One region of the Gordonia sp. LMA484 genome, then DNA from elsewhere that is predicted to be linked to it. Evidence: predicted binding sites of a transcription regulator. Region 1 holds the regulator's gene; the other holds the start of a gene.
What was found. The regulator HspR, encoded in region 1, represses chaperone genes until heat shock. The targets are predictions, from matches to a motif close to ANNTGAGTNNNNNNNACTCANNT.
Positions count from the first base shown of each region.

Region 2: the regulator HspR is predicted to act here: its motif matches at 1,852-1,874, upstream of clpB (ATP-dependent chaperone ClpB).

Region 1 covers NZ_CM176700.1:6,367,707-6,382,996, forward strand. The annotation lists gene dnaK (molecular chaperone DnaK) at 1-1,004, shown strand, start outside; gene grpE (nucleotide exchange factor GrpE) at 1,001-1,636, shown strand; gene dnaJ (molecular chaperone DnaJ) at 2,331-3,527, shown strand; gene AC4AMJ_RS28310 (heat shock protein transcriptional repressor HspR) at 3,527-3,925, shown strand; gene AC4AMJ_RS28315 (hypothetical protein) at 3,992-5,098, shown strand; gene AC4AMJ_RS28320 (FAD-binding oxidoreductase) at 5,192-6,343, opposite strand; gene AC4AMJ_RS28325 (amidohydrolase family protein) at 6,489-7,616, shown strand; gene AC4AMJ_RS28330 (serine/threonine-protein kinase) at 7,914-8,831, opposite strand; gene AC4AMJ_RS28335 (intradiol ring-cleavage dioxygenase) at 9,006-9,971, opposite strand; gene AC4AMJ_RS28340 (FAD-binding oxidoreductase) at 10,138-11,508, shown strand; gene AC4AMJ_RS28345 (acyl-CoA dehydrogenase family protein) at 11,678-13,363, opposite strand; gene AC4AMJ_RS28350 (TetR/AcrR family transcriptional regulator C-terminal domain-containing protein) at 13,690-14,310, opposite strand; gene glpX (class II fructose-bisphosphatase) at 14,422-15,290, opposite strand, start outside.
Region 2 covers NZ_CM176700.1:205,702-220,991, forward strand. The annotation lists gene iolG (inositol 2-dehydrogenase) at 1-770, shown strand, start outside; gene AC4AMJ_RS00920 (sugar phosphate isomerase/epimerase family protein) at 802-1,671, shown strand; gene clpB (ATP-dependent chaperone ClpB) at 1,944-4,496, shown strand; gene AC4AMJ_RS00930 (IS5 family transposase) at 4,725-5,594, shown strand; gene AC4AMJ_RS00935 (MFS transporter) at 5,761-7,305, opposite strand; gene AC4AMJ_RS00940 (TetR/AcrR family transcriptional regulator) at 7,449-8,096, shown strand; gene AC4AMJ_RS00945 (dihydroxyacetone kinase family protein) at 8,113-9,747, opposite strand; gene AC4AMJ_RS00950 (DNA-3-methyladenine glycosylase I) at 10,028-10,624, shown strand; gene AC4AMJ_RS00955 (PPOX class F420-dependent oxidoreductase) at 10,669-11,049, shown strand; gene AC4AMJ_RS00960 (maleate cis-trans isomerase family protein) at 11,125-11,877, shown strand; gene AC4AMJ_RS00965 (PPOX class F420-dependent oxidoreductase) at 11,883-12,278, shown strand; gene sigK (ECF RNA polymerase sigma factor SigK) at 12,294-12,902, opposite strand; gene AC4AMJ_RS00975 (maleate cis-trans isomerase family protein) at 13,058-13,819, opposite strand; gene AC4AMJ_RS00980 (amidase) at 13,879-15,290, shown strand, end outside.

The DNA of each region.
Region 1 (15,290 bases):
CGGACCTGCTCGAGCGCACCCGTGCGCCGTTCCAGGCCGTCATCAAGGACGCCGGCATCGCCGTCGGCGACATCGATCACGTGGTGCTCGTCGGCGGTTCGACCCGTATGCCCGCGGTGACCGAGCTGGTCAAGGAACTCACCGGTGGCCAGGAGCCCAACAAGGGCGTCAACCCCGATGAGGTCGTCGCCGTCGGCGCCGCCCTGCAGGCCGGCGTGCTGCGCGGCGAGGTCAAGGACGTGCTGCTGCTCGACGTGACCCCGCTGAGCCTCGGTATCGAGACCAAGGGCGGCGTGATGCACAAGCTGATCGAGCGCAACACCACGATCCCGACCAAGCGGTCGGAGACCTACACCACGGCCGAGGACAATCAGCCGTCGGTGCAGATCCAGGTCTATCAGGGTGAGCGTGAGATCGCCTCGCACAACAAGCTGCTCGGTTCGTTCGAACTCGGCGGCATCGCCCCTGCGCCGCAGGGTGTGCCGCAGATCGAGGTGACCTTCGACATCGACGCCAACGGCATCGTGCACGTCACCGCCAAGGACAAGGGCACCGGCAAGGAGAACTCGATCCGCATCCAGGAGGGCTCGGGCCTGAGCAAGGACGAGATCGACCGGATGATCAAGGACGCCGAGGCGCACGCCGACGAGGACCGTCAGCGTCGCGAGGAGGCCGAGACCCGCAACCAGGCCGAGTCGTTGGTCAACCACACCGAGAAGTTCCTCAAGGACAACGAGGACAAGGTGCCGGGCGAGGTCAAGGACAAGGTCGAGGCATCGATCGCGGAGGCTCAGGAGGCTCTGAAGGGCACCGACATCGCCGCCATCAAGGCCGCGATCGAGAAGCTGTCGACCGAGTCGCAGGAGATGGGTCAGGCGATCTATGCGGCATCGGCTGCGGAGTCGCCCAACGGTGGCGCACCGGAAGGTGAGACTGCCGGCGGCGACGACGTGGTGGACGCCGAGGTCGTCGACGAGCCGTCGAACACCGGGGACAACAAGTGACCGCTGGCGGGCCGGACGGCACGCACGCTGCCGAGGAACCGGTCACGGTGACCGATCGTCGTCGCATCGACCCGGAAACGGGTGAGGTGCGCGAGGATCCGGCCGCCGGACCGGGCCCGGCGGAAGCCGAGCCGGTTACGGATGCGGCGCCCGACGAGGGCGAGACAGCCGCCGACGTCGCCGACGAGCGGGTGGCCGAGCTGACCGCGGACCTGCAACGAGAACGGGCCCAGTTCGCCAACTTCCGGCGGCGGGCTGCCGAGGAGAAGCAGGGATCGGTCGCCTATGGCAAGCAGCTCCTCATCGACAAGTTGCTGCCGGTTCTCGACGACCTCGACCGTGCCCGTGAGCACGGCGACCTCGAGAGCGGACCGCTGCGCGGTGTCGCCGACAAACTGGCCGGCGCACTGGCCGGCGAGGGACTCGCCAAGTTCGGCGAACCGGGCGACGTGTTCGACCCCGAATTGCACGAGGCGGTCCAGCACGACGGTGAGGGCGCGGAGCCGGTCATCGGTGCCGTGTACCGCACCGGCTACCGGCTCGGCGAGAAGGTGATCCGTCACGCGATGGTCACGGTCACCGACCCGGTTGATACACCGAGCAATGCAACTGAACAGACTGGTGCACAATAAGCGCACCCTTCTCGATCCCTGAGGAGCGAGGAGCGCTGGTGACCTCCTCGCTCCCTGAGCGACCACCCGGTCCCTGAGGAGCGAGGAGCGCTAGAGCTGGCGACCACCCCGCTCCCTGAGGAGCGAGGAGCGCTAGGGCTGGCGACCACCCCGCTCCCTGAGGAGCGAGGAGCGCTAGGGCTGGCGACCACCCCGCTCCCTGAGGAGCGAGGAGCGCTAGGGCTGGCGACCACCCCGCTCCCTGAGGAGCGAGGAGCGCTAGAGCTAGCGACCACCCCGCTCCCTGAGGAGCGAGGAGCGCTAGCGACGAGCGTCACGAAGGGGCGCCCTTCGTGACGCTCGCAAGCTCGCTCCTCAGGGGGCGGGGACGCTCGGCTCGCTCCTCAGGGGGCGGGGACGCTCGGCTCGCTCCTCAGGGGGCGGGGACGCTCGGCTCGCTCCTCAGGGGGCGGGGACGCTCGGCTCGCTCCTCAGGGGGCGGGGACGCTCGGCTCGCTCCTCAGGGGGCGGGGACGCTCGGCTCGCTCCTCAGGGGGCGGGGACGCTCGGCTCGCTCCTCAGGGGGCGGGGACGCTCGGCTCGCTCCTCAGGGGGCGGGGACGCTCGCAAGCTCGCTCCTCAGGGAGGAGTGAACGACAACTGAACAAGGACAACTTCATCCAGACAATTGACATATCGAAGGAGGTGACGTCTGGTGGCTCCGCAGAGAGAGTGGTTGGAACACGACTTCTACAAGGACCTGGGCGTTGCTTCTGACGCTTCAGCTGAAGAGATCAAGAAGGCCTACCGGAAGCTCGCTCGCGAGCTGCACCCCGATGCGAATCCGGGTGACACCGCGGCCGAAGAGCGATTCAAGCGGGTGTCTGAAGCACACAGCGTGCTGTCCGATGCCGAGAAGCGCAAGGAATACGACGAGACCCGCGCCATGTTCGCCGGCGGACGATTCCGCGGCGGAGGCAACGGGTTCCCCGGGGGCTTCCCCGGAGGCGGGGGAACGACCTACACGACGTCGACCGGCGCCGACTTCAACATCGGCGACCTGTTCGGCGGGGGCGACGCGGGCGGCGCCGGCGGCGGATTCGGCGACCTGTTCGAGGGCTTGTTCAACCGCGGCCCGCGCAACTCGACGGCCACTCGGCCCAAGCGCGGCAACGACCTCGAGACCGAGACGTCGTTGTCGTTCAAGGACGCCGCGATGGGTACGACCGTCCCATTGCGGGTGACCAGCCCGGCTCCCTGTACGACCTGCCATGGCAGCGGCGCGAAGCCGGGCACCAGTCCGCGGGTCTGCCCGAACTGCAACGGTTCCGGGTTCGTGAGCCGCAACCAGGGGGCGTTCGGTTTCAGCGAACCGTGCCAGGACTGCCAGGGCACCGGGTCACGGATCGACGATCCGTGCTCGGATTGCGAGGGCACCGGCGTGAAGGTCCGCGCCCGCACCATCAATGTCCGCATTCCCGCCGGCGTGGAGGACGGCCAGCGCATTCGCTTGGCCGGCCAGGGGGAGGCGGGCCGTCGCGGAGCGCCGTCCGGCGACCTGTACGTCGTCGTGCACGTCACCGCCGACAAGGTGTTCACCCGCAGCGGCAACGACCTCAAAGTGCAGCTGCCCGTCAGCATCTCCGAGCTCGTGCTCGGTGCGACGGTGTCGGTGCCGACGCTCGACGGGACCGTCGGGGTCAAGATCCCGGCGAACACCACCGACGGCCGCACCCTGCGGGTCCGAGGACGTGGGGTGCCCAAGCGGTCCGGCGGCGCCGGTGACCTGCTCGTCACCGTCAAGGTGGCCGTACCGCCGAAACTGGACGACGCGGCCGCCGAAGCGATGCGGCAGTACGCCGCCGCGGAGAAGGCCGCCGGTTTCGATCCCCGCGCCGGGTGGGGGCGATGATGATGGCGCGCGACTTCGAGAACGAGAGTGCCGCGACGTTCCTCATCTCGGTCGCCGCCGAACTCGCCGGCATGCATGCGCAGACACTGCGCACCTATGACCGGCTCGGTCTGGTCACGCCGCAACGCACGAGCGGCGGCGGCCGGCGCTACTCCACGCGCGACGTCGAACTGCTCCGCGAGATCCAGCGCCTGTCCCAGGAGGAGGGTGTGAACCTCGCCGGGATCAAGCGGATCATCGACCTGAGCAATCAGGTCGACGCGCTCCAGCAGCGGGTTCGTGAACTCCAGGCCGACCTCGACAGCGCGTCCCAGCGGCGTGGCGGCGAACTGGTGCCGGTACCACGGACCAGCGCGCTGGTGGTGTGGCAGCCGCGGCGCAAGCGTAAAGCCGACTGATCGGCGACATCGCCCACCCGCTACCCTGACTCGGGACGAAACGTCGCCGGAGACAGGACTGAGGACATGGCCGAGACGAAGGGCGCCCATTTCGGGGGCGGCTCGCCCTCGGCCGGGTCGGTGCTCGGGATCTCCGTCGTCGAGGATCAGGTGGCCTCCATCGTCCGTGGCCCAGACGGCGAGATCATCGCCACCAACCTGGTCGAGCTGCCCGATCCGTCGGCACAGAGTTCGGAGACCGCGATCCACGAGCTCGTGGATTCCGTGCCGTACGAGATCGATCGGATCGGTATCGCCTGTGCGCGGCCGGCCACGCAAAGCTATCTGCAGTCGAATCTTTCGCCCGGGACGTCTCGGCCTGGCTGGTACGACAAGGTTCTTGTCACCGACTCGCCGAGCGCCCTTGCCGAGGCGGCCCGCGCGGTGGTCGCCGGCCGCGGCATCATCGCCGTCGTCGACCTGGACCGCGCGGCGGTCCCGTCGCCGGGATCGTCGGTGGTCACACTGGACTCGGCGACCGGCGAGGTGCTCGGCACGGCCGAGTTCGCCTACGGTTCCCCCGGTCCCGTCACCGATCCGGCCCATGCCAGTGCTGTCGCCGACGCGGTGGTGGCCGCACCCGGCGGTTCGTCGGTGACGTCGGTGGTGTGTACCGGCCCGGGGGCGGAGGTGCCCGGCGCGGCGTCGGCCCTCGAGTACGCACTGGCGCGCCCGGTCACGGTGGCCCACCAACCGGCGCTCGCCGCTGCCGTCGGTGCGGCCACACTCGCGGTGCGACCCGCTGCCGCGGTGCGCGGAGCGTCGTCGAACCGTCGCTGGTGGCTGATCGGCGCAGCGATCGTGGCGGCCTTGGCCCTCGGCGCGATCGCAGCGTCGGCCGTCTTCGCCGGGGTCGACGCTGCCGACGAAGACGCGGCCCCGACGTCCACGGTCACCGAGACCGCGCCACCGACGACCGTGACCCGCACTGCCGAACCGGTGACACAGGTCCGTACCGAGGTGGCGACCACGACGGTGCGCGCTCAGCGGGAGACCGTCACCGAGACGTCGACGGCCACCGAGACCGAAACCGAGACCGAGACCGCCACCGATGCGCCGACCGTCACCGTCACCGAGACGACGACGGAGACCGTGTTCGGCGGCGGCCCGGGCACCACCTACGGCCCGCCCTGACGCGAAGACGCTCTGTTCGTTCCCCTGGTATCGGCAGGTCCCCCGCCGGCTGGTGGAGAGTTTGGCGATACCCGGGGGAGGAAGCTCGGACCGTCAGCCGACCGGGTCGTGCTGGATCATGCTGGCCCGCGCACCGGCGATGAGCAGTCGGCGACGGGTCGTGTCGATCATCTTCGCCGACCCCGCGATCAGGACCTGATGGTCATCCCACGGGCCTGACCCGGCGACCACCTCGGCCAGGGTGCCGATCCGGTGCTCGATCCCCAATGCCTCCGGCGTCGCCATCGACGTGATCCACCACGGATCGGCAGTCTCCTCCGACACCGCGGTCACCGTCAGCCACGGATTGGTCGCCGCGATCCGACGCAGCACCGCGAGGTCATACAGCTCGCCCGGGTACCGCATCCCATAGAAGATGTGGGTGGGCGGCGAGTCGGCCCGTTTCGACATCTCGATCAACAGCGCTCGCAGCGGCGCCAGGCCCGTCCCGCCCGCGACCATCAGCACCGGCCGCTGCCGGTCGACGTGCAGCGTGCCGTGGCCCTGAGCGAAATACCAGACATCGCCGGGCCGCGTCTCACCGACGATCGCGGAGCTCACCGTTCCTCCCTGCACGGCACGGACATGGAACTCGAGTTCGCCCGCCGGGTTCGGGGGGATGGCAGGGGACAGATTGCGCCACACCTTCGGGCGTTGCGGAACCTGAACCTCGAGGTACTGGCCGACGTCGAACCGAAGCGGCGCGTCGGTGCGCAGCCGGACCACCGCCAGGTCACGGGTGATGCGGAACTTCTCCACGACCTGCGCCGACCACAACGCCGGATGGGGCGCGGTTTCGGCGGCTCCGCGCATCACCCCGGTGGTCAGCATCATCGCCTGCGTCACCGTCTGCGCCGCCTCGTCGTCCCAGTAATCGCCGAGGATCGCGGCGAACTCGGCGATCAACGCCTGGTAGATGAGGCCGTAATGCTCGGGCCGCACGCCGTACTTGCGGTGGTCACGGCCGAGTTGCGCCAGGAATTCGATCAGCTCCTGATGCCCGGCTTCGCTCGGCACGACGTCGAGCACATGGTCGATCACCCGGAAGAACGCATCGCGCTGACCCGCCATCACGGCCGGGAAGAGTTCCCGGAGGTCCGGGTCGATGGAGAACATCCGCGTGTAGATGTTGGTGGAGAAGCGGTCGGGGTCGCGATTGATCAGGTCACGGAGGTGATGCAGCGTGTGCCGAGAGTGACTGGCCACGTCGCACTCACCTCCCCGTTGATCCGTTGTTCCGCGTCGACCCGATTATCCCGAAAGACTCTAGTCACCCTAACGGTCGAGCGACGGTGACTTACGATCGATCATTCGATGTCGGGTCCGCGTCAACTGTGGCAATCTCGGGTAGGTGAGCTCGCTCGATGGCGTGATTCCGGGCATAGTCGATGCCCATCTGCACCAGTGGAATCCGCGGAGCACACCATGGGCGGCGAACCGACTCTCGCGGCTGTATCGGTTCGTCCCGTCGTTCGGGGACCGGGTGTTCCCGATGGTGGTGTCGCAGGCGGACCGCGAATACGTGCTGACCCCGAGCACGGTGGCGCGGGTCTATGAGCCGATGCAGTATCTGGCCGACGCAGTCATGGTTCCGCCGATTGCCGGCGTTCGGGTCGACACGGTGGTGCACATGGAGTCGCACTGGCGCGGCGACGACACAGCCGGCGGTTCGGAGTCCCCGGCGGGCCGCTCGGCGGTCGAGGAGACCCGTTACGTGGTCGGGCTGCCGTTCGGGCTCGGGTCGGCGCCCCGTCTCGGCGCGATCGTCGCGCATGCCGATCCGCGCTCCGAAAGGTTTCCGGAACTGCTCGACGAGCACGCCGCGCTCACCGACCGCATGCGCGGCATCCGGTGGATCACCACGCGCCACCCGGACCCCAAGATCCGCAACGGCGCGGACAGCGACGGCATTCTCGCCTCGACCGCCTTTCTGAAGGGTTTCGCCGAGGTCGCCGAGCGGAAGCTGGTCTTCGACGCCTTCGTGTACTCCCATCAGCTCTACGATGTGGTGACCCTGGCGCGCGAGTACCCGGAGGTGACCATCGTCGTCGATCACATCGGCGCGCCCGTCGGGGTGTTCGGTCCGGTCGGCGCACGGACCGGGGCGACGGCGGGGGCGCGCGCCGACATCCTGCGCCTGTGGCGCGAACGGATGATCACCGTCGCCGCCTGCCCCAACGTGATGGTCAAGCTGTCGGGTCTCGGACTGCCCGTGCTCGGCTACGGGCGCGAACGGTGGGGCAACGTCGGCAGCCGAGGCACACTCGCCGAGATGATCGGACCTCTCGTCGAGCATGTCCTCGGCCATTTCGGCGCGGACCGGGTGATCTTCGGCTCCAACTTCCCGATCGACAAACCCAACGCGTCGCTCGACATGATCATCGGTGCCCTCATCGACCTGATCTCACCCCGCGGCGACTATGTGCTGCGGAAAGTCTTCCGAGAGAATGCGTTGCGGGTGTACCGGATCGAGGAGTAGCTGCCGACCCATCCGCTGATCGAGTGGTCGACGCCCACCCGCTGATATCGAGTAGTCGACGCCCACCCGCTGATCGAGTAGCCCCACCCGCTGATCGAGTGGTCGATGCCCACCTGCTGATCGAGTAGTCCGAGCCGCCAGGCGAGGGCGTATCGAGATCCGGTGGTGGTCTCGATTCGGTGCCTCGGCTGGCGCCTCGGCGCCTACTCGACCAGCGGTTGGGCGTATCGAGATCCGGTGTGGTGGTCTCGATACGGTGCCTCGGCATTCACCCGAACGAAAGGTGGCGCGAAGCGCTCACCGCGTCCACCACCCGCGCCTCCGTGCCGGTTCGGGCACCGGGACATCCCGCAACGCACGCCGGATGATGTCGGTGAATTCCGCACAGGTGTCATAGCGATCGGCAGGGTTCTTGGCCAGCGCCTTGACGAACACCGAGTTCAACGACGACGGCAGCCACGGATGAGCCTTGGTCAGCGCGGGCACCGGATCGTGGAGATGGGCGTAGGTGATGGCGAACGCAGTCGCCCGCGGAAACGGTGGATCGCCTGTGAGCAGCTCGAACATGCTCGCGGCCAGGGCATATTGATCGGTGGCCGGGGAGAGCCGTTGTGCGGTCAGCAGTTCCGGGGCGGCATAGGCGATCGACCCCTGGACCCGGCCATTGCGTGCCAGGGGACGGGCGTCGTCGAGCAATTGGGCGATCCCGAAGTCGGTGAGCACGGCGCGCGTGTGCTCGGCGCTCGTGGAGACCATCACGTTTGCGGGTTTGACATCTCGGTGCAAGACCTCGCAACGATGGGCGTAGTCCAAGGCCGCGGCGATCTGCTCACCGATGTCCGTGATCGTCGCGACCCCGGCCTCGGTCGGGTGGTGGGTGATCAGTTCGTTCGCCGACGTTCCGTCGATGAACTCCATCGCCATCCACAGAACCGTTGCCGGCGTGCGGTTCTCGTCATCGACGTCCGCGGCGTCGATCTCGCCCCGCGAATACATGTCGACGATGTGTGGGTGATCGAGGAGCGTGGCGATGGTGAACTCCCGATCGAAGCGTTCGCGCATGCGCTGCTGGTCGTTGGGTCGCGTGTGCAGGACCTTGAGCGCGACCGGATCGGGATCATCACCCCGATGGGCGCGGTAGACCTCGGCGCTGCTGCCGCTGCCCAGGTAGCTGTCAATGGCGTAGCCGCCCACCAGGTCACCCGCCCCGAACACAACGTCAGGGTAGTCGGGCCAGGAACGATCGGCGCGGTGGCGGGTGGTCACCCCGGCGCGGCCGGTATCCCGGACCTGTGTCGAGCGCGACGGCCAGTGTTTCTCCGCGTCCTGGATGTACCCGTTCATATCGCTCACCCAACCCATTTTGCCCGGTCAGGGCGGTTGAGAACCTCAGGTTCCCGGAGGCGGCGGTCCGCCGCGCCCACCGGGTGGACTCGGCATCGGTCCTCCTGGGCCGCCGGGCATGCCCGGCCCACCCGGTGGGGGCGGACCCACCTGCTGCTGGTTGTCGGCTTTGGATGCGACCCCGACGGTGATGTCGATGGTCATGCCGTCGGCGGGTCTGCCGGTGACCGTGGCCAGCTCCGCATCCCAGCCGTCGCCGAACACATTGTCCGACGCCAACGTCACGTGCGACAGATTGGTGATGCTCTGGGCGTAGGCGCTGTCGTGGTCGAACACCGCATCACACGCATCCTGCGGCAGCGCGATCTGCGAGGTGAGTCGCGCATCCGATCCGGCCACGGCCTGCTCGAGCGAATCGAACACCTCGAAGTGAATGTGTGGCCAGCGACCCGCGTAGCAGGCCGGGAAGATCGACGTGAAACGGACCATGCCGTCGGCGTCGGCCACTTGGACTCCGCGCAGGTAGTTCTGGTCGGCGGCGGCCTGGCTGTACATCGAGTAATTGCCGTCGCGGTCGCAGTGCCAGACATAGACCGCCATGCCCTGCCCCGGTGTGCAGTTGTCGACGAGATCCTTCAGCCGAATGGTGATGGTGGCCGGCACGCCCTCCGCCGTGCCCGAGGCGTCGCCGAAGCTCGACCGGATGTCACTGCGCACGATGCCCGAGGCGATCAGGATGTTGGGTCCGTTGCTGCCGTCTCCTGGATAGGGGCCCGCGGTCTCCTCGGGAGCGGCGGGCGCGCAGCCCTGCGCCGTGCCCGACGCATCGGTACCGGCGCTCGACGTAGACGCCGACGACGTGCCCGACGAACCGCCGGACGAGTCCGATCCGCACGCCGCCGCGGTCGTGGCCACGGCACCGGTGGCGAACAGGGCGAACATGCGTCGCCGGGTCAGCGACTGCAGATCGAACCGCAGTCCCCGGTCGTGGTCAGGTGGTTCAGGCGGCATGTGAGTGACGGTACAACCCGACACTTCGGACATCGAGCAGATGAGCTGCGGGGTTGCTGTGAGTCGGTGTCGTCGCAATTTTCCGCCTGGTGAGCGTGGCGTCGTCACTCCGGCGGCCTCGCGGTGTTGAAGAATCGGGCGAACGGCGGGGCATACAGTTGGGATCATGACCGAAGTCGTCACCCCGGAATCCCTCGCCACCGAGTTGCCGGACGGAATGGTCGTCACCGATCCCGACATCCTCGCCGCCTACCGGCAGGACCGAGCGCAGGACCCGGATGCCGGTACGCCGTTCGCCCTGGTGCGTCCGACCACCACCGCCCAGGTACAGACCGTCGTCCGATGGTGCGCGCGGCACGCGGTGCCGATGGTGACGCGGGGAGCGGGCACGAGCCTCTCGGGTGGGTCGACGGCGGTCGACGGCGCGCTGATGCTCTCCACCGAGAAGATGCGCGAGCTCGTCATCGACACCGCCACCCGAACCGCCGTCGTCCAGCCGGGATTGTTCAACGCCGAGGTGAAGGCCGCCGCTGCCGCGCACAATCTCTGGTATCCGCCGGACCCGTCATCGTTCGAGATCTGCTCGATCGGCGGGAACGTCGCCACCAACGCCGGCGGCCTGTGCTGTGTGAAGTACGGCGTCACCACCGACTATGTCCTCGGGCTCGAGGTGGTGCTCGCGGACGGCCGGGCGGTGCGTCTCGGTGGCAAACAACTCAAGGACTCCGCCGGTCTGCCGTTGACCAAGCTGTTCGTCGGCAGTGAGGGGTTGCTCGGCATCGTCACCGAGATCACCTTGCGGCTGCTGCCGCCGCAGGCACCGGCGTCGACCGTCGTCGGCAGCTTCGCCACCGTGCATCAGGCGAGCGAAGCGGTGCTGGCCATCACCGCTCAGATCCGGCCGGCGATGCTGGAGTTCATGGACTCGGTGTCCATCAACGCCGTCGAGGACATGCTGCGGATGGGTCTCGACCGTGAGGCCGGGGCGCTGCTGGTCGCGCAGTCGGATGCGCCGGGGCCCGCCGGTGCCGCCGAGGTGGAGATCATCCAGCGGGCGTTCGAGGACAACGGTGCCACCGAGGTGTTCGCCACCGACGACCCGCAGGAAGGCGAGGCATTCACCGCGGCCCGGCGTGCCGCCATCCCCGCAGTGGAGAAACTCGGTTCGCTGCTGCTCGAAGACGTCGGCGTACCGCTCCCGCAGCTCCCGGCCCTGATCGACGGTGTCGCGACGATCGCCGCGGAACGTCGGGTGATGATCTCGGTGATCGCGCACGCCGGCGACGGCAACACCCACCCGCTGATCGTGTTCGACCCCTCCGACCCCGACGAGGCCGCGCGTGCCCAGGCGGCGTTCGGCGAGATCATGGACCTCGCGATCGCATTGGGCGGCACCATCACCGGCGAACACGGGGTGGGTCGGTTGAAGAAGGCGTGGTTGCCGAACCAGGTGGGCGAGGACGTCATGGAACTGACCGCGCGGATCAAGCAGGCGCTCGATCCGCAAGGCCTGCTGAATCCGGGTGTGCTGCTCTGAGCGACCCTTCGTGACGCTCACTCGTTCCTCGCGGGCTCCTCAGGGATCGGGCGGGACAATGCCCGCCCGAGCGTTATCCGCTCCCTGAGGCGGGGTCCTGAGGAGCGAGTTTGCGAGCGTCTCGAAGGAAGCGAGGCGCTAGCCGAGCGTCACGAATGGCCGCAAAACTTCAGTGCCGCAAAAGAATCGCGCCCAGGTCGGCGCCGGTGGGCAGCGCGCCGTACTCGAAGGCGCGATCCGCGCCGAGACGCGCGGCGATGAACGCATCGGAGACCGCGGCCAGGGAGTAGCGCACGAGCAGTGACGCCTCCAGCGCCAGGGCCATCGACTCGACCACACGGCGGGCATGTCCCTGTGCCGAGGCAGTGTCCATCCGGGCGAGCTCACCGAGCTGGTCACGCAGGCGCTCGAGGTGCAGGTCCAGGGTGCGGTTGGCGCCGAGCGCCTTGTTGATCTCGGCGTCGAACGCGGCGACCGACTCTGGTTCGCGGGTCATCGCGCGCAGGACGTCGAGCGCGATCACGTTGCCCGAGCCCTCCCACACGGCCATCACCGGCTGCTCGCGGTAGCGCATCGCCAACGGGAACGCCTCGGTGTAGCCGTTGCCGCCCAGGCATTCCAGTGCCTCGTAGGAGTGGTGTGGTCCGCGCTTGCAGATCCAGTACTTGGCGACGGCGGTGGCCAGCCGGCGGAAGGCCTTCTCCTGATCGCTCGCATCCTCGTCGTGGGCGCGAGCCAGCCGGATCGCGGTGACCGTGGCGGCTTCGGATTCGAGCGCGAGGTCGGCCAGCACCGCGGTCATCGCGGGTTGATCGGCCAGGGTGGCACCGAAGGCGGCGCGGTGGCGGGCGTGCCACACGGCCTCGGCCACCGACTGCCGCATCCCGGCTGCGCTGCCGAGCACGCAGTCCAGGCGGGTCTGGGCGACCATCTCGATGATGGTGCGGACACCGCGGCCCGGCTCGCCGACCATCACCGCGACGGTGCCGTCGAGCTCGATCTCCGACGACGCGTTCGACTTGTTGCCCAGCTTGTCCTTGAGGCGCTGGATGCGGAACACGTTACGGGTGCCATCTGGCAGCACGCGGGGCAGCAGGAAGCACGAAAGTCCTTCGCCGGCCGCGCCTTGCGCCTGTGCCAAGACCAGGAAGGCATCCGACATGGGTGCCGAGCAGAACCACTTGTGGCCGGTCAGCAGGTATTCGCCGCCCGGGCCGCCACCCGCGACCGGCTTGGCGACCGTGGTGTTGGCGCGCACATCCGAGCCGCCCTGCTTCTCGGTCATCGACATCCCGAAGATCGCGGACTGCTTGTCGGCGCTCAGGTCGGGGGAGTAGCTGCGCGACAGTGCTTTCGGCACCCACTGGGCGGCGACGTCGGGCTGCAGTTCAAGCGACGGGATCACCGCATGCGTCATCGACACCGGGCACGCATGCCCGGGTTCGATCTGCCCGAACAACATGAACCCGGCAGCGCGGACCACATGCGAGCCGGACTGCGGATCGGCCCAGCAGCGGGTGTGGCTGCCGTGTGCGACCGACGCCGAGATGATGCGGTGATAGGACGGGTGGTACTCGACCTCGTCGATCCGGTTGCCCCAGCGGTCATGGGTGTGCAGCACCGGCGTGATGGTGTTCGCGAGGTGGGCGTCTTGCTGGAACTGGGCGCTGCCCACGAGTTCGCCGATCTCGCGGAGTTCGTCGTCGGCCCAACCGCCGTCGTGGCGTGTGACCGCTTCGCGCAAAACGGTGTTGAGTTCATACTCGTTGATGTCGACGCGTGGCGCGGACTGGTTGAAGACGGTGTGGGTTGTGTGGGGGAGTGGGTGCGCGGTGGTCTCGGTGGAGTGGGTCATGTGGCTGCCTTTCGGGGTTTGGCTGCTGGTCGAGTTCTTTCGCTGGTCGAGTAGGTCGTGAACGAAGTGAGTGGCGGTATCGAGACCTGTTGCGCCTGGTCTCGATACGCTGTCTCGCCTAGCGGCTCGACGGCTACTCGACCATCGAAGGAGCTCCCGCTGGTCGAGTAGGTCGCGAACGGAGTGAGTGGCCGTATCGAGACCCTCCCGCGCTTGGTCTCGATACGCCGTCTCGTCTAGCGGCTCGACGGCTACTCGACCACCGGGAAAACTTCTCGCTGGTCGAGTAGGTGCGAGCCGCTAGGCGAGCACCGTATCGAGACCCGCTAGATCGCATGTTGCAGAACGCTGTCGGGGATCTGAAGATTGGTGAACACGATCGCGACCGCATCTTCGAGGCTGGAGTCGAGTTGCGAACCGGCCGCCGCCTGCTGTATCACCAGCCCGAAAATCGCCGACCAGAAGGCCTTCGCCTCCACGTCGATGGGCGCCCGCAATTCCCAGCCCGTGCGGACCAGCGTGCGCATCAGCGCCTCGGCTCCACGGTCGTGCAACACGGCGAGCGTCTCGCCGATCGGTGGGCGTAAGTCGGGTCGCCGCGACGCCATAGACATCGCTGTGGTGAACAGCTCGACGTTGCGTGCTTGTCGGCCGAGCAGTGTGGAGATCAGTGCGTGGGTGTACTCGCCGACGGTCGTCGCGGCCTGCGCGGCGTCCTCGGCGTCACGACCGGCGCGCAGCACCGCGGCGCAGGCCACCTCGACGAAGAGTTGGTCCTTGGAGCCGAAGTAGTAGGTGACCTGGTTGGGATATGTGTTGGCCTGCTTGCAGATCTGGGCCACCGATGCGGTCTCGCCGTACTCGGTGAACACCGAGGTGGCGGCGCGGAGCAGCGCCAGGCGCGTTGTTTTGCCGGCTTCGCGCGTGGCGCGTGCGGGGGTACTCACCCGAGAAGCGTCGCACATTGTTGTTTGTATGGCAAACAATGACGTCCTGTCCGCCATGACGACTGTCAGCTCCGCGACTTACATACGCGTGCCGCGATGACGCAGGCGGTTTCAATGAATAGGGATGGAGTTGATCATCTTTCGTGTACGCACCATCCGTACCGTTCCAGTGCTCGCACGCGACATGATCGATTGTGTCGTGGCATACGCTGAGCGGTAGGCAACGCCATCGAGGAGGTCCCCGCCGGTGATGCCCGTCGCAGCGAAGTGCACTTCGTCGCCACCGACGAGGTCACTGGCGTGCAGGACCTCGCCCGCGCTGCCGCCGGCGAGGCTGCCTCCGATGGCTTCGAGATCGGGTACGAGCTGTGCCTGCATCTCGCCGCCCATGCATCGAATTGCTGCGGCGGCAACTACTCCTTCGAGCGCGCCGCCGATGCCTATGAGGATGTCGGTGTCGGACTCAGGACGGGCACAGGCGACTGCGGCGACGAGATCGCCGTCGGGAATGAGCCGCACGATGGCCCCCGCGTGCCGCACGGCGGACACGAGTTCCGCGTGACGCGGGCGGTCCAAGATCGAGCATGACAAATCGGCAATCTCGGTACCTTTTGCGTTTGCCACTCGCCGGATGTTCTCGGCGATTGGTGCGTGGATATCGATGGCACCGACAGCATCTGGGCCAACCACCATCTTGTGCATGTAGGCGGCACCCTGCAGCTCGCGCATCGCGCCCCGCTCGGCGACCGCGAGTGCGCAGATGGAACCGGCTGTCCCGGTCGCCAGATGCGTGAGTCCGTCGATGGGAGCGACCGCAACATCGCACTCGGGTTCGGCGCCGTTGCCGATGGCTTCTTCGCGGGCCAAAGGTTGATGACGGCGCTTTCTCGCCACCACCGTGCCACGCATCGGTACCGTGGTCAGCAACTCGCGCATCGCACGGGCGGCGGCCTCATCGCCAGACTCGGCCTGCCCCCGCC
Region 2 (15,290 bases), 370 kb from region 1:
ATCTCATGTCACGCGCTGCGGCCAAAGGGTTGGCAGTGTTGTGCGAGAAGCCGATCGACCTCGACATCAACACGGTGCGCGAATGCCGCGACTCGGTCCTCGCGCACGGCGTACCGATCATGCTCGGATTCAACCGCCGCTTCGATCCGGCGTTCGCCGCCATCCAGCAACAGGTGGCCTCGGGTGCGATCGGTCGGCTCGAACAGCTCATCGTGATCAGCCGCGATCCCGAACCCGCACCACGCGGCTACATCGAGGCGTCCGGCGGCATCTTCCGCGACATGACGATTCACGACCTCGACATCGCACGGTTCTTCGTTCCGGAGATCGTCGAGGTCACCGCCGTCGGCGCCAACGTGTTCAGCGATGACATCGCCGAGCTCAACGACTTCGATTCGGCGACAGTCACTTTGCGCGGCAGCAACGGCGAGATCGTGACGATCATGAACTCACGTCACTGCACCTTCGGCTACGACCAGCGACTCGAGGCCTTCGGGGCCACCGGCATGCTGTCGGCCGGCAACATCACGCCGACCACCGTGCGCCGATACGACGCCACCGGCACCGAACAAGCGCAGCCGTACTTCCCGTTCTTCCTGGAACGCTATGCGGCCGCCTACCGCGCCGAGCTCGATGCATTTGTCGCCGCCATCCGTACCGGGAAACCGTGCTCACCCGGCTTCGACGACGGCCTGCTCGCACTGGCACTCGCCGACGCCGCCCTTGAATCGGCGACGACCGGCACGACCATCGGTATCCCGAAAGCCTGACTCCACCACGCACAGAAAGCTCAGCGACGCCATGTCCTCGAACTCTATCGAACTCCTCGCCACCTGCTGGACCAGTGCCGGCAACGTCAAGCCGCTCCAGGCCAGCGAAGTCAGTCCGATCCCCATCGCCGAACGCATCCAGGCAATCGCCGACACCGGATGGGCCGGCATCGGCATCGCTCAGGATGATCTCCGTGTTCTGCGCGACGAACCCGGCTTCGGCGCACTCGGCGAAGCGATCCGTGGCGCGGGCCTGCGGCACGTCGAGGTCGAGTTGCTCACCGACTGGTGGGAGACCGGCGACAAACGCGCCGCTTCCGATGACGTGCGCACACTGCTGTTCGGGGCCGCCGCGGATCTGGGCGCCGGCCACATCAAGATCGGCACCGCGTTCGGGACCGCGCTGGATTCGATCGACCCGCTCGTCTCGCCCCTGCGTGATCTCGCCGACGATGCAGCCGCCCGTGGAATCCGCCTGGCCATCGAAGCGATGCCCTTCTCGATGGTGTCCAGCGTGCCGATGGCAGCCGACCTCGTGAGGGCCGTGGACCGACCCAATTGCGGTGTGCTCGTGGATAGTTGGCATGTGTTCCGAGCCGGCACCTCGATCGCCGATCTCCGGGCGTCGCTCACCTCGGACATTCTCTTCGGCGTCGAACTCGACGATGCGGCCGAGACCGTGCGCGGCACCTTGTTCGAGGACACCCGGGATCGGCGACTGTTCTGCGGTGAAGGGTCATTCGATCTGATCGGACTGATCCAGGCGCTCGCCGACATCGGATGGGGCGGCCCATGGGGTGTCGAGATCATCTCTGAAGACTTCCGCACGCTCGACGTGACGACCGCACTCGAGCGTGCGCGACGAACGGCCGCCGACGTCATCGCCAAGGCGCTGAACTGAGGATGCGTGTGGCAGGTGTGCCCGTCCAGGCGGACACCTGCCACACGATGATCGGATACACCCGGGCCGCGGCCGGGCCAACCCGTCGGTGTGTGGATGCGCCGGATTCGGGGGAACCGGGCAGGCATCAATGAGTTACAGGAGACGCTAGAATGTGACCGTCATCACACCCTAGCCAAGACTTGAGTGGAATGCACTCAACTTTACTGGCGTTGCACCTCTCGAGTGGCTCATACTTGAGTCTGTTGGACTAAAGAGAAAGGTACACGCGAGTGGACAGCTTCAACCCGACCACCAAGACGCAGGCAGCGTTGAGTGCTGCCGTGCAGGCGGCGGCCAGTGCTGGGAATTCCGATGTGCGTCCGGCTCACATCCTGGTGGCCCTGCTCGATCAGTCCGACGGCATCGCCGCGCCGCTGCTCAAGGCGGTCGGGGTGGACCCGTCGACGGTTCGCGCACAGGCCCAGGCTTTGGTGGACCGCGCCCCGACGGTGGCCAGCGCCAGCGCCCAGCCGCAACTCTCCCGCGAGTCGATCGCGGCGATCAGCGCAGCTCAGCAGCTTGCCGGTGAGCTCAGCGACGAATATGTGTCGACCGAGCACATCCTTGTTGGCCTGGCGACCGGCGATTCCGACACCGCCAAACTCCTGGCCAACGTCGGTGCGACGCCGCAGGCACTGCGCGAGGCATTCGTCGCCGTGCGCGGCAATGCGCGCGTCACCACCGCCGATCCCGAGCAGACCTATCAGGCGTTGGAAAAGTACTCCACCGATCTGACCGCGGCTGCGCGTGAGGGCAAACTCGACCCGGTCATCGGACGGGACACCGAGATCCGCCGTGTCGTCCAGGTGCTGTCTCGGCGCACCAAGAACAACCCGGTGCTCATCGGTGAACCCGGCGTCGGCAAGACGGCGATCGTCGAGGGCCTGGCCCAACGCATCATCGCCGGTGACGTACCGGAATCGCTGCGGAACAAGACGGTCATCTCGCTCGACCTCGGTTCGATGGTCGCGGGTGCCAAGTACCGCGGCGAGTTCGAGGAGCGCCTCAAGGCCGTGCTCGACGAGATCAAGGGATCGGCCGGACAGGTCATCACCTTCATCGACGAGCTGCACACGATCGTCGGCGCCGGTGCGACCGGTGACTCCGCGATGGACGCCGGCAACATGATCAAGCCGATGCTCGCCCGCGGTGAGCTGCGACTCGTCGGCGCCACCACGCTGGACGAGTACCGCCAGCACATCGAGAAGGACGCCGCGCTCGAGCGGCGCTTCCAGCAGGTCTACGTCGGGGAGCCGTCGGTGGAGGACACCATCGGCATCCTGCGCGGACTGAAGGAGCGCTACGAGGTGCACCACGGCGTGCGTATCACCGACTCCGCGCTGGTGTCGGCGGCGTCGCTGTCGGATCGCTACATCACCTCGCGTTTCCTGCCGGACAAGGCCATCGATCTCGTCGACGAAGCCGCCTCGCGGTTGCGGATGGAGATCGACTCGCGCCCCGTCGAGATCGACGAGGTCGAGCGCATCGTGCGTCGACTCGAGGTGGAAGAGGTCGCCCTGCAGAAGGAGACCGACGACGCGTCGAAGGAACGTCTGGAGAAGCTGCGCGGCGAACTGGCCGACCAGAAGGAGAAGCTCAACGAACTCTCGGCGCGGTGGCAGTCGGAGAAGACTGCCATCGACGCGGTCCGCGACCTCAAGGAGGAGCTGGAACGGCTTCGTGGTGAGGCGGATCGCGCCGAGCGCGAGAGCGACCTCGGCCGTGCTGCCGAACTCCGCTACGGCAAGATCCCGGGGCTGGAAAAGCAACTGGCTGCCGCGGTGGAGAAGACCGGCACCGATCCGGGTCAGGATGTGATGCTGCAGGAAGAGGTCGGACCGAACGACGTCGCGCAGGTCGTGTCGTCCTGGACCGGCATCCCTGCCGGACGCATGCTCGAAGGTGAGACCGCCAAGCTGCTGCGGATGGAAGATGAACTGGGACACCGGGTCATCGGCCAGAAGGAGGCGGTGCAGGCGGTGTCCGACGCGGTGCGTCGGGCGCGGGCCGGTGTCGCCGATCCGAACCGCCCGTTGGGCTCGTTCCTGTTCCTCGGACCGACCGGCGTCGGTAAGACCGAGCTCGCCAAGGCATTGGCGGAGTTCCTCTTCGACGACGAACGTGCGATGGTTCGCATCGACATGAGCGAATACGGCGAGAAGCACAGTGTCGCCAGGCTTGTCGGTGCACCTCCGGGATACGTCGGTTATGAGTCCGGCGGCCAGCTGACCGAGGCGGTCCGCCGTCGTCCGTACACGGTGGTGCTGTTCGACGAGGTCGAGAAGGCCCACCCGGACGTGTTCGACGTGCTGCTGCAGGTCCTCGACGAGGGCCGTCTGACCGACGGTCAGGGTCGAACGGTCGACTTCCGCAACACGATCCTGATCCTCACCTCGAACCTCGGTTCGGGTGGCGACAAGGACCAGGTGATGATGGCGGTGCGCGCGGCCTTCAAGCCGGAGTTCATCAACCGGCTCGACGACGTCGTGATCTTCGACGCGCTGAGCCCGGAGGAACTCGTCTCCATCGTCGACATCCAGTTGGCACAGTTGGGCAAGCGTCTGGCACAGCGTCGACTGGAGCTCGCGGTGACACCGAAGGCCAAGGAGTGGCTGGCCGAGCGTGGTTTCGATCCGCTCTACGGGGCCCGTCCGCTGCGGCGGCTGGTGCAGCAGGCCATCGGCGACCAACTCGCGAGGGCGTTGCTGGCCGGCGATGTCCACGACGGCGACGTGGTTCCGGTAAATGTCGGTGCCGACGGAGAGTCGCTGGTCATCGGCTGATCCGGGCCCTTCGTGACGCTCGCAAGCTCGCTCCTCAGGGAGCGGTGGGGGACGTCGGCAAGCTCGCTCCTCAGGGAGCGGTGGGTGACGTTGGCAAGCCCGCTGACGTCCCCCGATCCCTGAGAGCGTGTTTGAAAACTCGGATGTGCGGCGTGTGACGGATGGGATTTGAGTGAACTCCTGGTAGGTCAGTGAGTGCTAACAACACGTACTCACCAGGAGTTCACCATGCCATCATCACCCATCGGTGCGTGCCCGTCCTGCCCGACCCCCACCCACGGGTCTGGTCATCGGTGCGAGGTATATCCGTCCTCCAGTGTCACCGATGCCCAGTGGGCGGTCCTCGAACCGCTCCTGCCACCGGCCGGGAACACCGCAGGACGCGGTGGCCGACCCGAGAAATGGTGTCGCCGAACCGTTCTCGACGCCGTTTTCTATGTTGTCCGCGGCGGTATCGCCTGGCGACAACTCCCCTCGGAGTTCCCACCCGCGATGACCGTCTACGCGATCTTCCACCGCTGGGTCACCAGTGGAGCGTGGCGCCGCATCCACAACTGCCTCCGCGACATGCTGCGCGTGGCCGACGGCCGCAACCCGCTGCCGACCGCGGCGATCATCGACGCTCAATCGATCCCCGGCGCCGATACCGTGCCCGGTGCCAGTCGCAGCTACGACGCCGGCAAGAAGGTCAACGGACGCAAACGCCACATCGCCGTCGACACCACCGGTCTGCTGCTGGCGATCGTGGTCCACGTCGCCAACATCCAGGACGCCGACGGTGGTGCCCGAGTGTTGGCCGCGCTGCGCGCCCAGTTCTCCACCATCACTATGGTCTGGGCTGACGGCGGCTACCGCGGCAGACTGCTTATCTGGGCGAAAAACGTTCTGGCACTAACCGTTACGATCGTCAAACGCACCGACGACATGACTGGATTCCACGTCCTACCGCGCAGGTGGGTCGTCGAACGCACCTTCGGTTGGATCGTCAAACACCGCCGCTGCGTCCGCGACTACGAAACCCGACCCGACCACCACGAAAACATGGTGTACATCGCCCTCATCGCTACCATGTCACGACGACTGGCCAAACTTGCCTGAGTTTTCAAACACGCTCTGAGGAGGTCCGGAGCGCTAGCGGAGGACCGTCACGAAGGGGCGCCCTTCGTGACGCATCCTCGCAGGCTCGGAGGCTCCTCAGGGAGCGGGTGGGTGACGCATCCTCGCAGGCTCCTCAGGGAGCGGGTGGGTGACGCTCGCAGGGTCGTCAGGCTGCGACGACGGCCGCGTTCTGGGGTTCGTCGCCCAACTCGTGTCGTCCCATTCGGATCATGCCGATGATGACCAGCAATGCGAGGCCCATGAACCCGGCGCCGCAATAGAATGCGACGTCGTAGCTGTGGATGCTCGCCGACATGAAGTCTTGCGGGTTCACCGGGACGGTCTGCCCGGTGGCCTGGTCGACCGTCATGGCGCTGCGGTGGTCGTTGGAGAACACCTGCGCCACAATCGTGCTCAGTAGTGCGATGCCGACCGAACCACCGACCTGCTGGGATGTGTTCACCAATGCGCTGGCCACGCCGGCGTCCCGTTCGTCGATGCGGTGCAACGCAACGGACTGCATGGACACGAACACCAGACCCATTCCGAGGGCGATGAGGAGCTCGCTGGGCAGGATGTGTGAGAGCCAGGTCGAGCTAGAGTCCAGTTGCGCCAGATACAGGTAACCCAGGATCCCCGACACGGTGCCGATCACCATCAACGGTCGTGGTCCGAACCGGGGGAGCAGTGAGCTGGCCGCTCCGGCCGAGATGATCAGTGCTGCTGGGAAGGGTAGGAACAGGACGCCCGCCTTCAGCGGCGTGTTGCCGAGGGTGTTCTGGAAGTAGAAGCTCAAGAACAGGAACATGGCGAACATCGCGGTCGGGATGATGAACGCGATCAGATATGCCCCGCCACGATTCAGCTCACCCGGGATGCGCAGCGGCAGTAGCGGGCTGGCGCTTCTGCTCTCGATCAGCACGAAGGCAACCAGCAGTGCTGCGGCGGCCGCGAACAGCAGGATCGTCGAGGTTGCGCCCCAACCGGATTCGGCCGCCCGGGTGAAGGCGTACACGAGGCTGACGAGACCTAGCGTGACAGTGATTGCACCGGGGAGGTCATAGGTGCCGGTGCGCGGGGACGGCCGGTCCCGGATCACCAGGGTCAGGCCGCCGATCGCGGCGATGATGGCGATCGGGGTGTTCACCAGGAGCGTCCAGCGCCACGAGAAGTACTCGGTGAGCGCGCCACCGGCGATCAAGCCGATCGCCGCACCGCCGCCGGACACCGCTCCGTAGACAGCGAAGGCGCGGGCCCGCTCGCGATGTTCGGTGAACGTGACGGTGATCAACGACAGTGCTGCCGGCGCGAGCATGGCCGCGAACACACCTTGCAGGGCACGACCGGCGAAGAACGACATGCCGTCCCAGGCGAATCCCGCCATCGCGGAGGATGCGGCGAATCCGGCGAGTCCGATCAGGAACATCCGTCGGCGGCCGAGGTAGTCGGCCATGCGGCCGCCCAGTAGCAGCAGACCACCGAACATCAGCGTGTAGGCGGTGAGTGCCCATTGACGGTTGGCGTCGGAGATGTCGAGGTCGGTCTGGGCGAAGGGCAAGGCGATGGTGATGATGCTGGCGTCGAGCACCACCATCAATTGAGCGAGGGCGATGACGCCCAGTGCCCACCAGCGGCGTGAGTTTGCCCGAGGTGGAGATGCGATTTCTGAGTGGGGGAGATCCTGCGGGATCGCAGTGTCGGAGGTGGTCAAGAGATCCTCGATCCTGAGAGGTGTGTAAGACCTGCCTTTAAATAATGGCAGAGTCAGACAGAAGTCGTCAAGAGACAAAATGCGGATACAGACAATTGGCTGTAGGCGCAGAAATTCTGCGTCAGACGAGTTACAATCTGCTCGTGACTGCCGTTGAACCTCGAACGGGCCAGGTCAAGGCCGGTCTCCGTGAACGCAAGAAGGAACAGACGCGCGATCGGCTGATCGCCGCGGCGCTGGAGTTGTGCGATACGCAGGGGTTCGAGGCGACGACGGTTGAGCAGATCTCCGATGCCGCCGACATCTCACCGCGAACGTTCAACCGTTACTTCGCGACCAAAGAGGACGTCATCCTGGCGCCGATCGAAGACATGATCGCCGCCATGGCCGCATCCCTCGACGCGCAGCCGCGTACCGGAAACGCGTTCGAGGCACTCGTCAACGCGCAAATGCAGATCTTCTGCGGTGAGTGCCCGACGGGTTCTGTCGATCTCGCTCGTTTCGAGACCATGAACCGGATCATTCAGACGGCGCCGTCGGTGAGTGGCCGCAGTACCGAACTCGCCGAGAAGAAGTTCCGGAGCATCACCGACAAGGTCGCCGAACGGATGGAACTGCCGTCCGACGATCCTCGGGTGCGGGTGACCGTCGCGGTGTACATGTCGCTCATGCACATCTCGATGGACACCTGGCGGTGCGGTGAGTCCGGAGCCATGACCGATTCGGCGGTGGCAGCGCAGACCCTGAAGTCCACCTATGAGACATTCCGCGAGGTCGTTCAGAACGTCTGAGTGGGTTCGCGCTGCGTCACCGTCGTGACGCGGCCGCCCGGTACAGCCACGAGATCACCAGTGCGCCCGGGTCGACGACGCCGCGGGCATTGTCGCCGACATAGCTGGCACGACCCTTGGAAGCAGTGGTGTCCCTGGTGGATTCGGCGCCCGCTTCCGCTTTGTCGGCCACGGACGACAACGGCTCATCGTCGGAGAGCGCTTGCGCGGCGGGACCGAGGGCATCGACGACGGTGTTGTCGCCGACCTGTGCGCCTCCGAGATCCTGAATCTCGGCCAGGGCAGACACCGTCCCTTCACGCAAGGCCCGCCTGAAGTCATCAGACGAACCGAAAGCTGTTGCGAGCCCGCGGAAGAGAACGCCGAACACCGCACCCGATGTACCGCCGGCACGCACCAGGAATGACGTGCTGATCGCCGTCGACACCTCGGCATCCGACCCCCGCAGCGGCAGGTCGAAATGTGCAAGCGCCGCTTTCATGTTCGCTCCGAAGTCGCCGTCCCCGGCCTGCTGATCGAGCGCTGTCAGCTCGTCGATCGAATCCATCACGCGCCGAACGAATTCGGACAGCCACGCCGACTCGTCTCCGTCGGACGCGCTGTCGTGTGGCTCGGCGAACGCGATGTGCGACACCGATGCCGGCCCGCGACCGATGTGCGAGGGCCACGCGGGCGCACTGGTGTCGGCGTCGAAGCATTCGAGGATCTCGTCGTCGAACCGGACGAGGGTGATCGAGAATCCGGTCATGTTCAGGGCGGTCACGAATGTCCCCACCATGGAGCGCTCGACCGTGATCCCGCGACGATCGAGATCGATGACGACCTCGCCGAACACGAGGGAGAGCTCGAGCGGGTGCGCCGATCCGAGTCCGTTGACCAGGCAGATGACGTGGTCGTCCGCCGCCAGGCCGAGCGACTCGACGATGCGATCGATCATGCGCGCCACGAGCTCGCGTGCTGCGATGGCCTCGGTGCGGTCCTCACCGGCCTCACCGTGGATACCGACGCCGAATTCCATCTCTTCCGTGTCGAGTTCGAACGTGGGGGCGGCAGCACCCGGAATGGTGCATGCCCGATACGCGACGGCGAAACTGCGCGAGTTCTCGGCGGTTCGCCGTCCGAGTTCGGCAACCCGCGCGAGGTCGTCACCGCGTGCCGCGGCGGCGCCACAGACCTTCTCGACGATGATGGTGGCGCCGGTGCCCCGTCGGCCCGGTCCAGATTCTGACTCGGTCGCGACGTCGTCGTCGACGAGGACATGATCGGTATAGACCTCGTCGCGCAGCATGTGTCGAGCGATCCGGAAGTTCATCACGTCGCCGGTGTAGTTCTTGACGATGTGGAGCACACCGCGGCCCGTGTCGGCCCATCGGGTCGCGCCGACGACCTGCACGGCGTTGGGAGAGGTGAAGACCAGACCGGGGCATGCGGCGTCGAGCATGCCTGCGCCGATCATCCCGGAATGCATCGGCTCGTGTCCCGAACCTCCGCCCGAGATCAGGGCGACGCGAGGGTCGTCGTCCCTGTCACGGCGGTACAGGAATCCGGGATCGGGCTCCCACGCGATCGACGGATTGGCCGCAAGGAGACCGCGAAGCGCGTCGGTGATGAAGGTGTCGGGCCGGTTCAGGACGTACTCGTGAGCGGACACGTCTCCAGGGTAGGTGCCGGGTCTCGATACGCTCCTCGCTTCGTTCGTCGCTACTCGACCAGCGGTTGGGGCTGCTCGCTTCGTTCGTCGCTACTCGACCACTGGTTGGTCGCTGCTCGGGCAGTGGTTGGGCTGCTTACCTCGTTCGTTGCTACTCGACGAGCGGTTGGTCGCTGCTCGGTCGGTGGCGGGGTTCGCGCCGTGTTCGTGGTGGATGAAACCTCCTGGCTGTCGGGGGGTGGCGGTAGGGTGCGGATGTCGATCAACACGAGGAGCCTGCATGTCGTTTGTCATCACCGGAAATGACGGCGTGACACGGTGCGGGTGGGCTGGCGTGGAGCCGGAAACCACCTACCACGATGAGGAATGGGGTTTTCCACTCGAGGGAGACGATGCGTTCTTCGAACGCGTTGCGCTCGAGGGCTTCCAGTCCGGGCTGAGCTGGCGCACCATCCTCAACAAGCGGGAGAATTTCAGAGCGGCGTTCGCGGGTTTCCAGATCGAGAAGGTGGCCCGCTTCGGCGAGGCCGACGTCGAGCGTTTGCTGACCGATGCCGGCATCATCCGACACCGAGGCAAGATCGAGGCGGTCATCAACAACGCCCGCCGCGCGGCGGACCTGATAGACGAGGAAGGTTCGTTGCCGGCCTACTTCTGGCGGTATGAGCCGCAGGCTGCTGTCGAACCCCAGTCACAGACCACCTCGCCCGAGTCGATCGCCCTGTCGAAGGATCTCAAGAAGCGTGGCTGGAAGTTCGTCGGTCCGACCACCATGTTCGCGCTGATGCAGGCCAGTGGGATCGTCAACGACCATGCGGAAGAGTGCGTGATCCGTCCGCGAGTCGATCAGGCTCGGTCGTCGGCGCCACGTCGCTAGCGACGATTGACTTCAAGTCGACATGAGGTCCTAGCGTTCGGTGCATGGACGACACCACACTCATGAACGACGAGGTCCTCGACTACCTCTCGACCCAACGGCTCGGACGACTCGCCACCGTCGATCGTGCCGGCGCACCGCAGAACAACCCCGTGGGGTACCGCATCAACCGGGACCTGGGCACCATCGACATCGGCGGCTGGAATTTGACGAAGAGCCGCAAGTTCCGCAACCTCGCGCACAACGACCGCGTGGCCTTCGTCGTCGATGACATCGCGTCGCTGAAACCGTGGCGGGTACGGATGGTGGAGATACGCGGCCGCGCCGAGCGGATCGTCGGCGGCGTCACGCCCGGATCGGGTATGGACGACGCGCTGATCCGGGTGCATCCGGAGCGCGTGATCGCCTTTGGAATCGGTGACTGACCTGCGAATATTGCGTAACACAAATGTCACCTCCCCTGGATTGTTGACAATCCGACAATGTGTCATCATTCCTGCATGAAACCGGTGGAAGTCGCAGGCGTCCCACAGCAACAGGTGGGTATCGGGATGGTGTGCCCCTTCGACATGGCGCTCGACCGGGAACTGTGGCGGTGGATGCCGGATTCGGTCTCGCTCTACTTCACTCGGACGGGTTTCATCGATGCCCCGGTCGACGTCGACCTGTGCCGTGATCTGAACAATCACGCCGAGATCGCCGCCGCGGTGCGCAGCGTTTGCTCCGTCGGGCCGCGAGCGTTCGGATACGCCTGTGCGTCAGGAAGTTTCGTCTATGGCATGACCGGCGCGAAGGAACTGTCGCACTGCATGATCGCTGCCGGCGCGCCGGCAGCCGTCACCACGTCGGAGGCGCTCGTTCGTGCCCTGGACGCGATGGACATCGGACGGATAGCGGTCGCCACGCCGTACACCTCGGCGCTGACCGGGCTGCTCTGCGACTTCCTCGCCGAGTCCGGTCGGGCTGTGGTGTCGCAGGCGGGACTGGGACGTGACCACGAGATCTGGACCATTCCCTACGCGGTCACCTGTGACCTCATCCGCGCCGCGGACCACCCCGATGCCGATGCGATCTTCGTGTCCTGCACCAATCTCTGGACATACGAGATCCTCGGCCTGATGGAGGCCGAACTCGGTAAGCCCATCCTGTCGGCGAATCAGGTCACGGCGTGGGCCACCCTTTCCGATGCCGGCCTCGTCACCGAGTCGCTGTCCGGCGATGATGGGCAGTCGCTGTTCGCCCGCGTAGCCTGACCTGCATGACCGACTCCATACCCGCCGCTGCCTTTGGCGAAGCCGCCGAGGCCAAATTCGTTCAGCTCACCACTTTCCGCAAGGACGGGACTCCGGTGTCGACGCCGCTGTGGGCCGCCCTCGACGGTGACCGGATGGTGATGTGGACCGCGACGGATTCATGGAAGGTGAAGCGGATCCGACGCGACAGCCGTGTGGTGGTGCAGGCCTGCGATGCGCGCGGAAAGAAGACCAGGGGCACCCCGGTCGAGGCGACCGCCACAGTGCTCGACGACGCGGGCACCGAACGCGCCCGTGGCCTGATCATCCGCAAGTACGGCGTTCTGGGGTGGTTGACGGTCAAGGGCAGCCTGCTGCGGAGGGGTAAGTCGGGGACGGTCGGTCTCGCCATCAGCCTCTGACGGCGTCGATCAGGTTCACGCTGCGTCGTCCAACCTCGCCCGTAACCTCTTCAGGCCGTCGCGGATACGGGATTTGACCGTCGGCAGCGGCACCGAAAGTCGTTCGGAGACTTGCCGATAGGACAGGCCCTCGTAGTAGGCCAAGATCAGCGATTCCCGCTGCAGATCGGTGAGATCGCCCAGCGAGTCGAGCACGAGTCTGCGTGCGGCGCGTGCGGCGACGATGTCGCTCACCTCGTCGGCGTGGCGGATGGGCAGCTCGGCGGCGCCGCTGGCGAGGGTACGGCGCGTCAGGGCCGATTCGGAGCGGACACGATCGACGGCGCGCCGGTGGGCCTGCGTGATCAGCCACGACAGCGCCGACCCCCGGTCGGGACGGAAGTCGCGGGCATGCCGCCACACCGCGAGGTACACCTCCTGGGTGGTCTCCTCGCTGTAACCCGGATCCCGCAGTACACGAAACACCATGCCGTAGATACGCTCCGCGGTGAGATCGTAGAGACGTGCGAACGCTGCAGCGTCTCCGTCCGCTATCCGGGCGAGCAGGTATGGAAGCTCGGCCATCGAGGCATCGGGCGCGGTTGGCACGGGTTGCGCCGGTGCGAGACCATCGAGGACCGTCATGTGGTTCTCCCGTCCGACTGCCGAAATGAGCGTGCCACTTCCCTGATGCGACATGTCAGACGTTATTGATCTGCACCGCGACCGGCGTGGGTGCGGGAGTAACCGCGACCAGATCGCAACGATTGATAACGGAGCGATAACGACGCGACGGTGGTCTACGGTCCCGCGGGTGCCGAGCCGACCTCACTCGACGCGAACAGTGCGCCGATGCCCGCGACGACGGGCTCCGCGCCGATCAGCCGTAGACCCTGCCAGATCGTGACCTGATTGGCCGTCAAGATCGGCTTGCCGAACTCTCGTTCCAGATCCTCGATCCATCCGATGGTGTGCAGCGCGGTGTCGGGGACCAGGATCGCCTGTGCGTCAGCGGTGTTCACCGAGCGAACCATCTCGAACAGGTTGTCGCCGTCAAGCGTGCCTGCTTCGCCCGCGGTTGCGATGTCGTGTGCGGACGCGGACACGACGGTGATCCCCGCGTCGGCGAGAAAAGTGGTGAAGCCGTCCGCGACCGGCGCCGGATAGGTGGCGGCGATCGCCACCGAGCTCACCGACAACTGGTGGCACGCGGCGGCGAAGGCCAGCGATGTCGAGGACACCGGCAGCCCGATGCTCTCGGAGACCCGCGCCACCTGCTCGTGGGCTCCCGCCCAGCCATACAGGAAGCTGCCCGAGGTGCATGCCCACATCAGTGCGCCCGGTTCGTGCCGGAGTGCCTCACGTGCGCCGGCGAGCAGGGGCACGTCGGTGCCGACGGCGCGCATCGCTTCCACGGTGTGATCGTCGGACTCGATGTCGGTGATGATCACCGGTAGACGTGCCGCACCACCCAGGGCGCTCTCGGCCAATGGGTAGTCGTCCTCCGCAGCGTGTCCTGGATAGAGCATCGCGACCGTCGGTGTTCTGGTTGTCACCCGCATACCTCCCGAGTAGATTGTCAACAATCTACCAACATCTCGCCGCTTTGCCGAAGGAACCCATGCACACGACCGCACGCTGGTGTAGCGCCGCCGAACTGGTGGCCGGCTACACCTCCGGAGCACTGTCACCGACCACCGTCACCTCCGAGATCCTCGACGCGATCTCGGCCGACAACCCGGCGATCAACGCGTATTGCCTGGTGGACGCCGATGCGGCACTGAGTGATGCGCGCGCGTCGGCCGAGCGCTACGCCTCCGGGAGAACCCGCGGTCCACTCGACGGGGTTCCCGTCAGCATCAAGGACCTGTTTCTGACCAAAGGCTGGCCCACGCTGCGCGGATCGGAGTTGATCCATTCCGACGACGACGAGTGGGCCGTCGATGCGCCGGCGGCTGCGCGCCTTCGCGAGGCCGGTGCGGTCCTGCTCGGCAAGGTCACCACTCCGGAGTTCGGGTGGAAAGGGGTCACCGACAGCCTGCGGTGCGGTGTCACCCGCAATCCGTGGAACACCGAACGGACATCCGGCGGATCGAGCGGCGGCAGTGCGGGCGCCGTCGCGGCCGGGCTGGGCCCGCTGTCGGTCGGGACCGACGGTGGCGGCTCGATTCGTATCCCCGCATCGTTTTGCGGGATCGTCGGTTTCAAGCCGACGTTCGGCCGGGTGCCGCTCTATCCGGCCAGTCCGTTCGGGACGCTCGCGCATGCCGGACCGATGACCCGCACGGTCACCGACTGTGCGGTGATGCTCGATGTGTTGTCCGGCTTCGACTCCCGTGACTGGTGGGCCATGCCGACACCCACGGCCTCCGCGGCGGCCTCACTTGCCGAAGCTCCGAAAGATCTTGCCGGAGTTCGGATCGCGTACAGTCCCGATCTCGGTTATGGAACGAACGACCCAGGCGTGCAACGCAACACCGATGCTGCGGTCGAGATCTTGGGTTCGCTCGGTGCCGAGGTGAGCACGGTGGACATCGGCTGGCAGGACCCGGTCTGGGCTTATCACATCCTGTGGTTCAGTGGTGCCGACGTGGTTGTTCGGGCACAGGGTCCGGGAGCGATCGAGAAGGTCGATCGCGGCTTGGCCCAAGCCTTGCAGCGACATCATGACTTCTCCGCCGCGGACTATCTGGACGCCACAGCCCTCCGGATGTCGATGGGCGTCGAGATGGGGCGACTGCACGAGCAGTTCGACGTACTCGTCACACCGACGCTGCCGACAGTGGCTTTCGAAGCGGGCGTAGATGTTCCGGCAGGATCAGCGAGTTCGGACTGGACGTCGTGGACTCCCTATTCCTACCCCTTCAATCTGACCGGGCAGCCGGCGATCACCGTGCCGAGCGGGTTCGCCGGTGGGGAGACGGCGCAAGGGATGCCCACCGGCGTTCAGTTCGTCGCGGCCCGCCACAACGATGATCTGGTTCTACGCGTCGCCGCCGCCTACGAGGCCGCGGCCCCGTTCGCCACCCTCGA